2 regions of the Cytobacillus sp. FSL R7-0696 genome follow, and region 1 is predicted to be linked to the other one. Evidence: riboswitches for the same ligand, from Rfam matches in the RefSeq annotation. Region 1 holds a riboswitch; the other holds the start of a gene.
What was found. Region 1 has a riboswitch for S-adenosylmethionine ahead of MKX29_RS00665 (LLM class flavin-dependent oxidoreductase). Riboswitches for the same ligand answer to the same signal wherever they lie in the genome.
Positions count from the first base shown of each region.

Region 2: it holds a riboswitch for S-adenosylmethionine, as region 1 does, so the genes downstream of both, MKX29_RS03370 (MetQ/NlpA family ABC transporter substrate-binding protein) here and MKX29_RS00665 (LLM class flavin-dependent oxidoreductase) in region 1, are expected to answer to the same signal.

Region 1 is NZ_JBBOWA010000001.1:133,424-138,815, reverse strand. It holds gene MKX29_RS00680 (MBL fold metallo-hydrolase) at 1-495, shown strand, start outside; gene MKX29_RS00675 (lipoate--protein ligase) at 508-1,494, shown strand; gene MKX29_RS00670 (fatty acid--CoA ligase family protein) at 1,704-3,263, shown strand; SAM riboswitch class I at 3,325-3,436, shown strand; gene MKX29_RS00665 (LLM class flavin-dependent oxidoreductase) at 3,595-4,992, shown strand; gene MKX29_RS00660 (MetQ/NlpA family ABC transporter substrate-binding protein) at 5,010-5,392, shown strand, end outside.
Region 2 is NZ_JBBOWA010000001.1:646,807-652,198, reverse strand. It holds gene MKX29_RS03375 (pyridoxal phosphate-dependent aminotransferase) at 180-1,343, opposite strand; SAM riboswitch class I at 1,585-1,695, shown strand; gene MKX29_RS03370 (MetQ/NlpA family ABC transporter substrate-binding protein) at 1,785-2,609, shown strand; gene MKX29_RS03365 (aminoglycoside phosphotransferase family protein) at 2,686-3,555, opposite strand; gene MKX29_RS03360 (hypothetical protein) at 3,645-3,830, shown strand; gene MKX29_RS03355 (MFS transporter) at 3,890-5,101, opposite strand; gene MKX29_RS03350 (MarR family winged helix-turn-helix transcriptional regulator) at 5,119-5,392, opposite strand, start outside.

The DNA of each region.
Region 1 (5,392 bases):
TTAGGAAGAAAAACAAGTATTTTACCGATTTATGGGCATGATGAAAATGAATATGAATTCCAAAAATTAAATTATAAAAATATCTCAGAAGGTGTACCTATTAAAGAGAGCCTACCATTAACAGTTGGTCCCTTTACAATTACTTTTCAACGGACCAACCACCCTGTATTATGCTTTGCGATGCGGATAAAAGTAGATAATAAAGTAATTGTATATACAGGTGATACCTCATATAAAGAAGAGTTAGAAGGGTTTGCTCATGAAGCAGATATACTTCTATGTGAGTGTAATTTTTTTGGACATCAAGAAGGTAAAAATGCGGGACATATGAATAGCTATGATGCTGGTCGGTTAGCACAAATAGCTAAAGTGAAGCATCTTCTATTAACCCATTTGCCCCATTATGGTAATATAGAATCGTTAAAGGATGAAGCTTTAACAGAGTACAAAGGACCGATTAGTCTAGCCGCATTTGGCATGACTTTTGAAATTTAAAGGAGTGGTACCATGAAATTTATAGATAATCAAGGAATTACAGATCCTCGCATTAATTTAGCTATTGAAGAATATGCGTTGAAGAATTTAGATATTAATGAATCATATCTATTGTTCTACATAAATAAACCATCTATCATAATTGGTAAAAACCAAAATACGATTGAAGAAATCAATACAGAATACGTTGAAAAAAATGGACTGCATGTGGTGCGCCGTTTATCTGGTGGCGGTGCTGTATACCATGATCTTGGTAATTTAAACTTTAGTTTCATCACAAAGGATGATGGCGAAAGCTTTCATAATTTCTTAAAATTCACTGAACCAGTAATTACTGCTCTAAAAAAGTTAGGTGTAAATGCAGAATTAAGCGGTAGAAATGATTTGACAGTAGATGGGAGAAAGATTTCTGGAAATGCACAGTTCTCTACAAAAGGGAGAATGTTTAGCCATGGAACATTAATGCTCGATTCAGAAATTGAAAATGTTGTCTCTGCACTTAAAGTGAGAAAGGATAAGATTGAATCAAAAGGAATCAAATCTATTCGTAGCCGGGTAGCAAACATCTCTGAATTTTTAACTGAAAAAATTTCTATCGAAGAATTTAGACAGCTAATTTTACATCATATTTTTGAAGGTAGTGAAGTAAGTGAATATCGCCTAACAGAAAAAGACTGGGAAGAAATTCACAAAATCTCAGAACAAAGATATCAAAATTGGGAGTGGAACTATGGCAAGTCACCAAAATTTGATTATGAGCATTCTAAAAGATTCCCAGTGGGTTCTATTGACATTAGACTGAATGTAACAAAAGGACAAATTACTGAATGTAAAATTTACGGTGATTTCTTTGGTGTCGGAGATGTAACCGATATTGAAGAAAAGTTAGAAGGCATCCGCTACGAAAAAAGTGAAATTGAAAAGGCGCTAGCTGGTGTAAATATAAAACATTATTTCGGTAATATCACTATAGAAGACTTTGTAAATTTAGTTTATTAGAGCTGTATCAGTCTGTTTTTACTAAGGCATATAAGTATTTTCACCGTTTAGGATGAAGAACTTTTATGCTTTTTATTTTATTTATAAAGAAAAAAATAGAGTAGATCTCCGTAGACTACTTGAATCCTGAAATTTCTTTTAATATAATAAATTTAGAAAATTTATATTATAAAAATGAATGACTATTCATTCAGAAAAGAGGGAGAAACTTGAATTTAACAAGTCAGCTTCACAAGATTGCCTTAGAAAATGGGGAAAAAAATGCGTATTATTTTATGGATCAAGCATGTACATACGCAAAGCTCGATGAACAAGTAACAAGGTTTGCATCAGGACTTTCGTCATTAGGTATTAAAGAAGGTGATCATATTGCCTTGCTACTTGGTAATTCGCCGCATTTTGTTATTAGTTTATATGGTGCGTTAAAGCTAGGAGCAAAGGTCATACCGATAAACCCTATCTATACGCCTGAAGAAATTGGCTATATTTTAAGAGATGGTGATGTAAAAGCGGTGATTATGCTTGAGCAATTATTACCATTAGCAGAAAAAATGCATCATTTATTAACAGATATTAAGCATTATATTGTCTGCGAAACCGGTCAAACAAGTGGACTTCCAGCTCTGGGAGATAAGTCGGTATTTCCTAAATTGAAATCGTTTTCAGAGCTTGTTTCCAATGGAGATGTAACATTTGTTGATGCAGATGTTACACCCGATGATGTCGCGATTATACTCTATACATCAGGAACAACAGGCAAACCTAAAGGAGCCATGTTAACTCATCGTAACCTGTATAGTAATGCGAGTGATGTCGCGGACTATTTGCAAATTAATGAACGTGACACGGTGATTACAACCTTACCTATGTTTCACGTGTTTTGCTTAACTGTTGCTTTGAATGCACCTCTGATAAGTGGAGCAACAATCTTAATAGACCCTAAATTTAGTCCGAAAGAAATTTTCCGTTTAGCGGAAAAATACAAGCCAACTGTTTTTGCCGGCGTGCCTACAATGTATAATTTTCTTTATCAATATCCTGAAGGCAACCCTGGTGTCTTCCAATCTATGAGATTATGTATTTCTGGAGGTGCTTCACTTCCTGTTGCATTGTTAGAAAATTTTGAGAAGAAATTCAATGTGGTTATTTCTGAAGGCTATGGCTTATCAGAAGCTTCTCCGGTCACATGCTTTAACCCACTAGATCGTCCACGGAAACCGGGGTCGATTGGCACATCTATTATTCATGTTGAAAATAAAGTAGTTAATGAATTAGGAGAAGAGGTCGCTGTAGGTGAAGTAGGGGAGCTTGTTGTGAAAGGCCCTAACGTTATGAAAGGATATTACAAAATGCCTGAAGAAACATCTGCCTGTTTAAAGGAAGATTGGTTATATACAGGTGACTTAGCTAAGAGGGACGAAGAAGGATACTTCTACATTGTTGACCGTAAGAAAGATATGATAATTGTTGGTGGCTATAATGTGTATCCAAGGGAAGTAGAAGAGGTTTTTTATGACCATCCTGACATTGTAGAAGCGGCTGTTTTAGGTGTACCTGATCAGAATACAGGAGAAAAAGTTTTAGCCTATATTGTACCTAAAACTGAAAATTTAACAGAGGCACATTTATTGACTTATTGTAAAGAAAAGTTAGCCAAATACAAAATTCCTTCCTCTATAGAATTTTTAGAAGAATTGCCGAAGAATACAACAGGAAAGATACTGCGACGTGCTCTTAAGAAAAAGGTACTAGAAAATCAGGAAGCATAAGTTAAAAAACATGTTGACAAAAGATTCTAAATATTTTAGAGTAACTATATCAATTAAATAACCACTATCTAGAGAGGTGGAGGGACTGGCCCTACGAAGCCTCGGCAACAGACTTAGCATTGCAAGTACTGTGCCAATTCCAGCAAGCTAGCATTTAGCTTGAAAGATAGGAAGAGAATGAAAAATTTATGAGCGTACGTTACCTCTTCCTTTTTGGAAGAGGTTTTTTTATGGCTGATTGGACCACCAAAAGCGATAAACATTCTTAGCACAATTGATAAATACATTATTATGCTTCTTTTGTAGAAGTATTAGAGGAGGTAATGGCAGTATGAGTTATAAAAAACAAATGATATTGAATGCTTTTGAAATGACAAGTGCAATGCACAATTCTCATGGGCTATGGAAGCATAAAGATTCCAAACGACATCGTGCCTATAAAGATATTAATTATTGGATGGAATTAGCCAAAACACTCGAGAAGGGAAAATTCGATGCTGTCTTTTTTGCGGATGTATTAGGTGTTTATGATACGTATAAAGAAAGTAAAGAACCTTCAATTAACGATGGATTACAGTTTCCTGTTAATGATGGGGCGTTTGTCATCCCTGCTATGGCAGCAGTGACAGAGCATCTGTCATTTGCATTAACGGTGAGTACAACATATGAGCCACCTTTTGGGCAGGCAAGACGGTTTTCCACATTAGATCATTTGACAAAAGGAAGAGTGGCATGGAATATCGTTACTTCTTATCTTCCTAATGCAGCAAGAAATTTTGGTTTCAAAGATATGATCAAACACGATAAGCGTTATGAAATTGCCGATGAATATATGGATGTCGTTTATAAACTGTGGGAATCAAGCTGGGAAGATGGAGCAGTAATAGAAGATACAGAACAAGGGGTATTAATCGACCGTAAGAAAATCCATGAAATTCACCATAAAGGAGAATATTTTGATGTCGAAGGACCGCATTTAACAGAACCGTCACAACAAAGAACACCTGTTTTATATCAAGCAGGGACTTCTCCTAAAGGACGTGCTTTTGCAGCAAAACATGCAGAATGTGTATTTGTAGGTGGGCCAACACCTGAAAGAGTAAGACATTATACAGAGGATATTCGAAAACAAGCGGAAGAATATGGCAGGAATCCGGAAGATATTAAAATATTCACTTTCCTAACAGTCATCGTAGGTAAGACAACTGAAGAAGCGGAAGAGAAATTTGCTGAATACAACCAATTATGGAGTGCAGATGCAGCGAAAGCACAGTTTGGGGGCGCAAGCGGTTATAATGTTGCGGAATTTACAAAGGATGAGTTAGATAACCCATTTGAATTTAAAGCTACAGAGCATGGGCATTATAAAGCTGCTTCATTAACGAAAGATGCGAAGAAAAAACTATCGATTAAAGAAGCGATTTCAAAACTAGAAGGATTAGATAGAGACAATATAATTGTCGGCAATCCATCAGAAGTAGCAGACCAAATTCAATATCAGTTTGAAGCCTCTGGTGTCGATGGTTTTAATTTAAATCATTTAGTAACGCCAGCAGATTTGGAAGATTTTATTGAGCTTGTTATTCCGATTCTACAAGAACGTGGTTTATATAAAAAGGAATACAAAAAGGGTACGTTAAGAGAAAAGCTTTTTACTCATGGCTCGCCCCTTTTACCGAGTGGTCATCCAGGAAGTAAATATCGTAAAGGTGAAAAGATAAATAATTAAAATAAGAGGTGAAGGGTATGAGAAAAGTTTGGTTATTATTTTTTGTACTGACTTGTTGCACTGTTTTAAGTGCATGTGGGACATCAGGTTCATCCGGCGAAGAAAAGAAAGAGATGGTCTTAGGGGCGACAGTTCCTTATAGTGATATGCTTGAGCAAGGTGTAGCACCACTACTTGAGGAAAAAGGGTACAAAGTAGAAGTAAAGGAATTTAATGATTATGTTCAACCGAATATTGCTTTAGATAGTGGAGATTTGGATGGTAATTTATTTCAACATAAAGTGTACTTAGAGAATTTTAACACTGAAAAAGGGATGGATCTAGTAGATATTATTTCTGTTCCTACAGCTCCAATTGGTATTTATTCAGAAAAATTCAACTCCCTTGAAGAAGTGAAAGA
Region 2 (5,392 bases), 510 kb from region 1:
TTTTGAAAAAACTAAGTAAAGACATATGGGAACAATGAAGATGATCCTTTGTAACGGGAATGCGAATTTAAAAGGAAGAGAATATGGAGATTGAGATCGTTAATAAAACAACCTAGCCCATTGGAACTTAAGTTAACATGTTTCTATGGGCTAGGTTTGTAGTTGCTATACCTCTTATATTAAAATAATTTGAGTTCACCAATTCTTTCTACTGCTTCAATTAATCGTTCTTCATCGACAAGTAATCCAACCCGAACATAACCTTCTCCAAAGGTCCCAAAGCCTTTTCCAGCGGCAACAGCTACATCTGCTTTTTCCAGTAAGTAGTCAGCAAATTCTTCACTATTGTATCCTTCAGGCACTGGCATCCAAGCAAAAAACGATCCTGAAGGAGACTTGCCGTGCCAGCCAACCTTTTCACAAGCGTTCATGAATGCATTTCTACGTCTCTCATATCGAGCAACAAGTTCGTCTACACTTGTTTGATCCCCATTTAATGCATCGGCTGCAGCTTTTTGTATGGCAGGGAATAAGCTTACATACATATGGTCTTGAAGAAGGTTGATGGCTTCAATGATTTGTTCATTTCCAACCGCAAATCCAATTCTCCACCCAGCCATATTATATGTTTTTGATAATGTATACATTTCAATACCAACGTCCTTCGCTCCGGCTGTGGCTAAGAAACTTTCAGGTTTCTTCCCATCAAAGCCGATAGCACCATAAGCAAAATCATGCAAGATGGTCATGTTGTTTTCTTTAGCAAAAGCAACAGTTTCTTCAAAAAATGTGGAATCAGCTGTCGCGCCTGTTGGATTATTAGGATAATTCAAAAATAGTAGGCGGGCATCCTTTTTTTGTTTTTCTGTAAATTGTGAGTAATCAGGTAGAAACTGATTGGCTTCTTTTAAAGGAAAGGTTTCGTATTTTACATTTGCCAAAACCGCACCAGATTCATAATCAGGGTAACCTGGATCTGGTAAGAGCATTAGATCTCCCTCATTGAGTAGGCATAATGGGAGTTCTACTAAACCTGCTTTTGCGCCAAAAAGGATCGCTACTTCTTTTTCAGGATCAATTTCTACCCCATATTCACGCTGATAAAAGGAAGCAGCGGCCTTCTTTAATTCATTAATTCCTCGAAAAGGAGAATATTTATGTGTCATTGGGTCTTCTGCGGCTTGCTGAAGTGATTGTACAATATGTGCAGGTGTTGGCTGGTCGGGATTGCCTTGTCCTAGGTTAATAACGTCTCTGCCTTCAAGTTTTGCAGCAGCAACTTTTTGAACAAGGGAAGCAAAAAATTGTTGAGGTAATTGCTTCAAACGATGCGATAATTCCATTTTTAATCCACCTTCATTCATTTAATCTATATACGAACGCATTTTATAACCAAAAAGACAAATTGTCCAGTTAATTTTATACAAAAGGAAATATTCGCTTTCCTTTTTCGTTTTAAAAGAATAAAGGAGAGATAGTTGGATTACTAAACCCGTTTTCTAGGGAGATTGGATGTAACATTATTTCGAACATTGACAAAAATAAAAGAGAGTAGTAATATCATATCATAAAAATTAAATGAAAAGCTTATCCAGAGAGACTGAGGGACTAGGCCCTATGACGTCCGGCAACCCCCAATATTGGGAAGGTGCCAATTCCTGCAGAATGATATCCATTCATTCTGAAAGATAAGGCGGAATATAAATCAATGCCTCTTTCAGATGTTGAATAGTGGCTTTTTTTATTGGTTAAAATTCTGGTTACAGCTATGGGGAGGAAACATAATGAGAAAGTGGCTAATTGTTTTATTCATTGCAACTGTTTGTTTACTAACAGCATGTGGCGGAGGTTCAGACACGAGTGGAGAAAAGGTGGATGAAACGAAAGAACTAAAAATTGGCGCTACTGCCGGTCCTTATAGTGATATGTTGAAGAAAGCTATTGTACCTGGTCTAGAGGAAAAGGGATATAAAGTAACTGTCGTAGAGTTTAGTGATTATATCCAACCTAACAAAGCTTTAAATGAAGATGATATACAAGCTAACCTTTTCCAACATACAATTTATTTGGAGAATTTCGAGAAAGAAAATAACATGGACTTAACACCATTAATTATTGTACCAACAGCCCCAATGGGGATTTACTCGAATGTGTTTAATTCAATTGATGAGATTAAAGACGGTGCAACCATTGCCATTCCAAATGACCCAACGAATGCAGCACGCGCTTTAAATACGTTAAATGACGAAGGTTTAATTACGATTGATGAAAACGCCGATCCACTAACAGTATCTGAAAAAGATGTGAAGGAGAATAAAAAGAATTTAGTTTTTCAACCGATTGAAGCAGGACAATTACCAAGATCTCTAGAGGGTGTGGATCTAGCTGCAGTTCCAGGTAACTTTGCGTTGGCAGCCGATATGGACTTATTAAGTGCATTAACACTAGAAAATATGCTTGATGATTATCGCAATGTGGTTGCAGTTAAAGCAGACTTTGAAGATAAACAATATGCGAAAGACTTAAAAGAAGTGGTTGAGTCTGCAGAATTTGAAAAAATTATCGACGAAGAGTTTCAAGGATTTGGAAAGCCAACGTGGATGGAATAACGAAGTAATAACAAACAAGAAACCGGACAAATTTATATGGATTTGTTCGGTTTCTAATCATAGTTGTAGAATACTGTTAAACTGATCTGTGCATAATTTGTATTTTGGTCATTCCTATATTTATGGATTGTCGAACAGCTTTTTCATCTTGGTCATTGACGTTTTTCAACCATTCGTGAAATATTGGTTGTAAGCCATAAAAGGAAGTGACTCTTCTATACATTTCATCTTTATTGAATTTTGTTTGATAAGATGCGAGAGCTTCTTTAGTGAATTGATCTCCGAAATCCCAATATAGCCCTGCAAAGTCAAACGCCGGGTCCCCTATTTGCGTATCTGTAAAGTCTATAATTCCTGATATCTCCTTTTTGCTTGGATGATAAAGGATATTGGCACTTGTTAGATCACCATGAATCACGACTTTTGCTTCTTTAAATTTTGACACCGCTAAAAACATTTTATCAATTTCTTCTTTTTCTGCGTCTTTTAAGAACGGAAATATTTTTTTAATCAGGGCTTGATGTAATTGCTCCCAATAATTTTCACTATGTAGTTCTTCTATATTACATTTCTTTGCTTCATCTATATCCAGACGATGTAATTCTGTAAGAAATGTTCCTAGCCGCTTGGCTTCATATAAAGGAGGAGTAATCAATGAATGAGATAATGCTTGTCCTTTAATAAAGTGGTAAAAAACACCAATCATTTGTCCGTCTTTATTATAAAATGGAAGATAATTTGGTATTTCAATAATTGAAGAAAGATATGAGAGCTGGTGAAGTAGCTTTATTTCCTTTTTTATTTTCACTAATACTTGTTTTGTTTTTGGTATTCGGATGACATATCTTTGATTGACAATATAGATATGATGATCCCAACCAGAATGATTGCTTTCAATCTGTATTTCCTGAAGATGCGGGAGATGGTTTTTAATTAATTCCTTCATGGAACAGTCTCCTTTTTTATTATTTTGTATAAATCGTTTTTTTGAGGGGGAAAATAGGCGAGACATCTTATAAAAGGGGAGTGAATGCAATGGAAAAAAAGTATGATAATCAAGTGGATGAGAAAATTATTGCTGCTCAAAATGAAGCTCAACAATACAATCAAATGGATACAGAATTAGAACAGTCAGAAGAAGTACAAGCAGCAATGGAGAAAAGTTATGAATATGAAGTGAAGAATCAACAACCGACATATGAACCGAATAAACCATTTTAAGTAGAAAGAAGAGACTTCCATTACTTGGAGTCTCTTCTTTAATTATAGCATACCTTATTTTACATTGATGCTGTTTGATGTGCTTGTTTACTCCCATTGTGTTCGATTCGTCCATAAACTAAAAAGTAAAGAATAATTGAAGCAATTGACACAATCCCCATGTAAATGTATAACATACTGTAGCCTGTAATAGGAATCAGTAAACCTAATAAATAGGGTCCAAAACCTAAACCACCATCGAGAAAGATAAAGAAGGTGGAAGTAGCTAGCCCCATGCGATGGGGTGGCGTTAATTTGATCGCAATCGCTTGTGTACAAGACTGCATATTTCCAAAGCCTAAGCCAATCAAAGCCCCCGCCACTAATAGCATAACACCATTTGCTGAATTACTAAGTAAGAATAGACCTACGCCAAATAAAATGAACGCTGGATACATCACATAATTTGCCCCTTTGCTGTCCATTAACCTACCAGTGAAAGGACGGGATAGTAAGACAGCAATGGCATAGACAAAGAAGAAAAAGCTAGCAGCACTTACTAAGTCCTTTTCAATTGCATAAAAGTTAATAAAAGACAAGACGCTTGAATAACAAAATGCGACTGTTAATGTGACGAGTGCAATTGGAAGTGCCTTTGGTTCAATAAAGCTAGATAATTGAAAACCAGATGATTGAAATTGAGCTTTCTGATCTTCAGTTAACTCTTTCACATTCACCGTTAACCCGATAAGTAGGCCAATAATACCAAGAATCAAACAAAAAATGAAAATCGTATGAAAAGTTGTGTATTGACTCATTAACATACCGATAAAAGGTCCTATTGCTGTAGCTAAAGTATTACTCATACTAAAATAGCCGATTCCTTCACCTTTCCTTGTTTGCGGAATAACTGAAGCGACAATTGTACCACTTGCTGTACTTGCCATCCCTAATGTTAAACCGTGGATAAAGCGGGTAATAAGTAAGAAATTGACATCAATTTCAATAAAATAAAGACTTGTTGATAAACTAAATAATAGTAAGCCAATGATTAAAGTCTTCTTCCGTCCAATACGATCAATATATTTACCTATAAACAATCTTCCTACCAATGTTCCTATAATAAATATGCCAGTAACTAAGCCAGCTTGGCTGGCGGTTGCATGATGTGCTTCAACGGCATACACGGCAATCGTAACCATTAATAAATAAAACACTAATGTTAGAAAAAAGTTTACGGAAGAAACGGTGATAAAGTCCTTGGTCCATAATTTTTCTTTTGTTGAACTCATTTTCTTTTTCTTCCTCCTTACAAATTGCTTTTAATAATATCAAAAATACGAATACATTCTTCTTGTTCTTCAGGTGTGATTCCCTCTAATATTTCCATTTCGAACTGATCAATCGGAATGCGGATTTTTTTGTATATGTGCTCACCTTCGTTCGTTATTTTCATTTTCTTTTCACGTTTATCCATGCTTGGGATTTTTTCTACATATCCATATTCCTCAAGCTGATTTATTGTCCTCGTGACTGTTGGCTTTTCAACACCTTGATACGCAGCAATCTCTACTAAAGTTGTT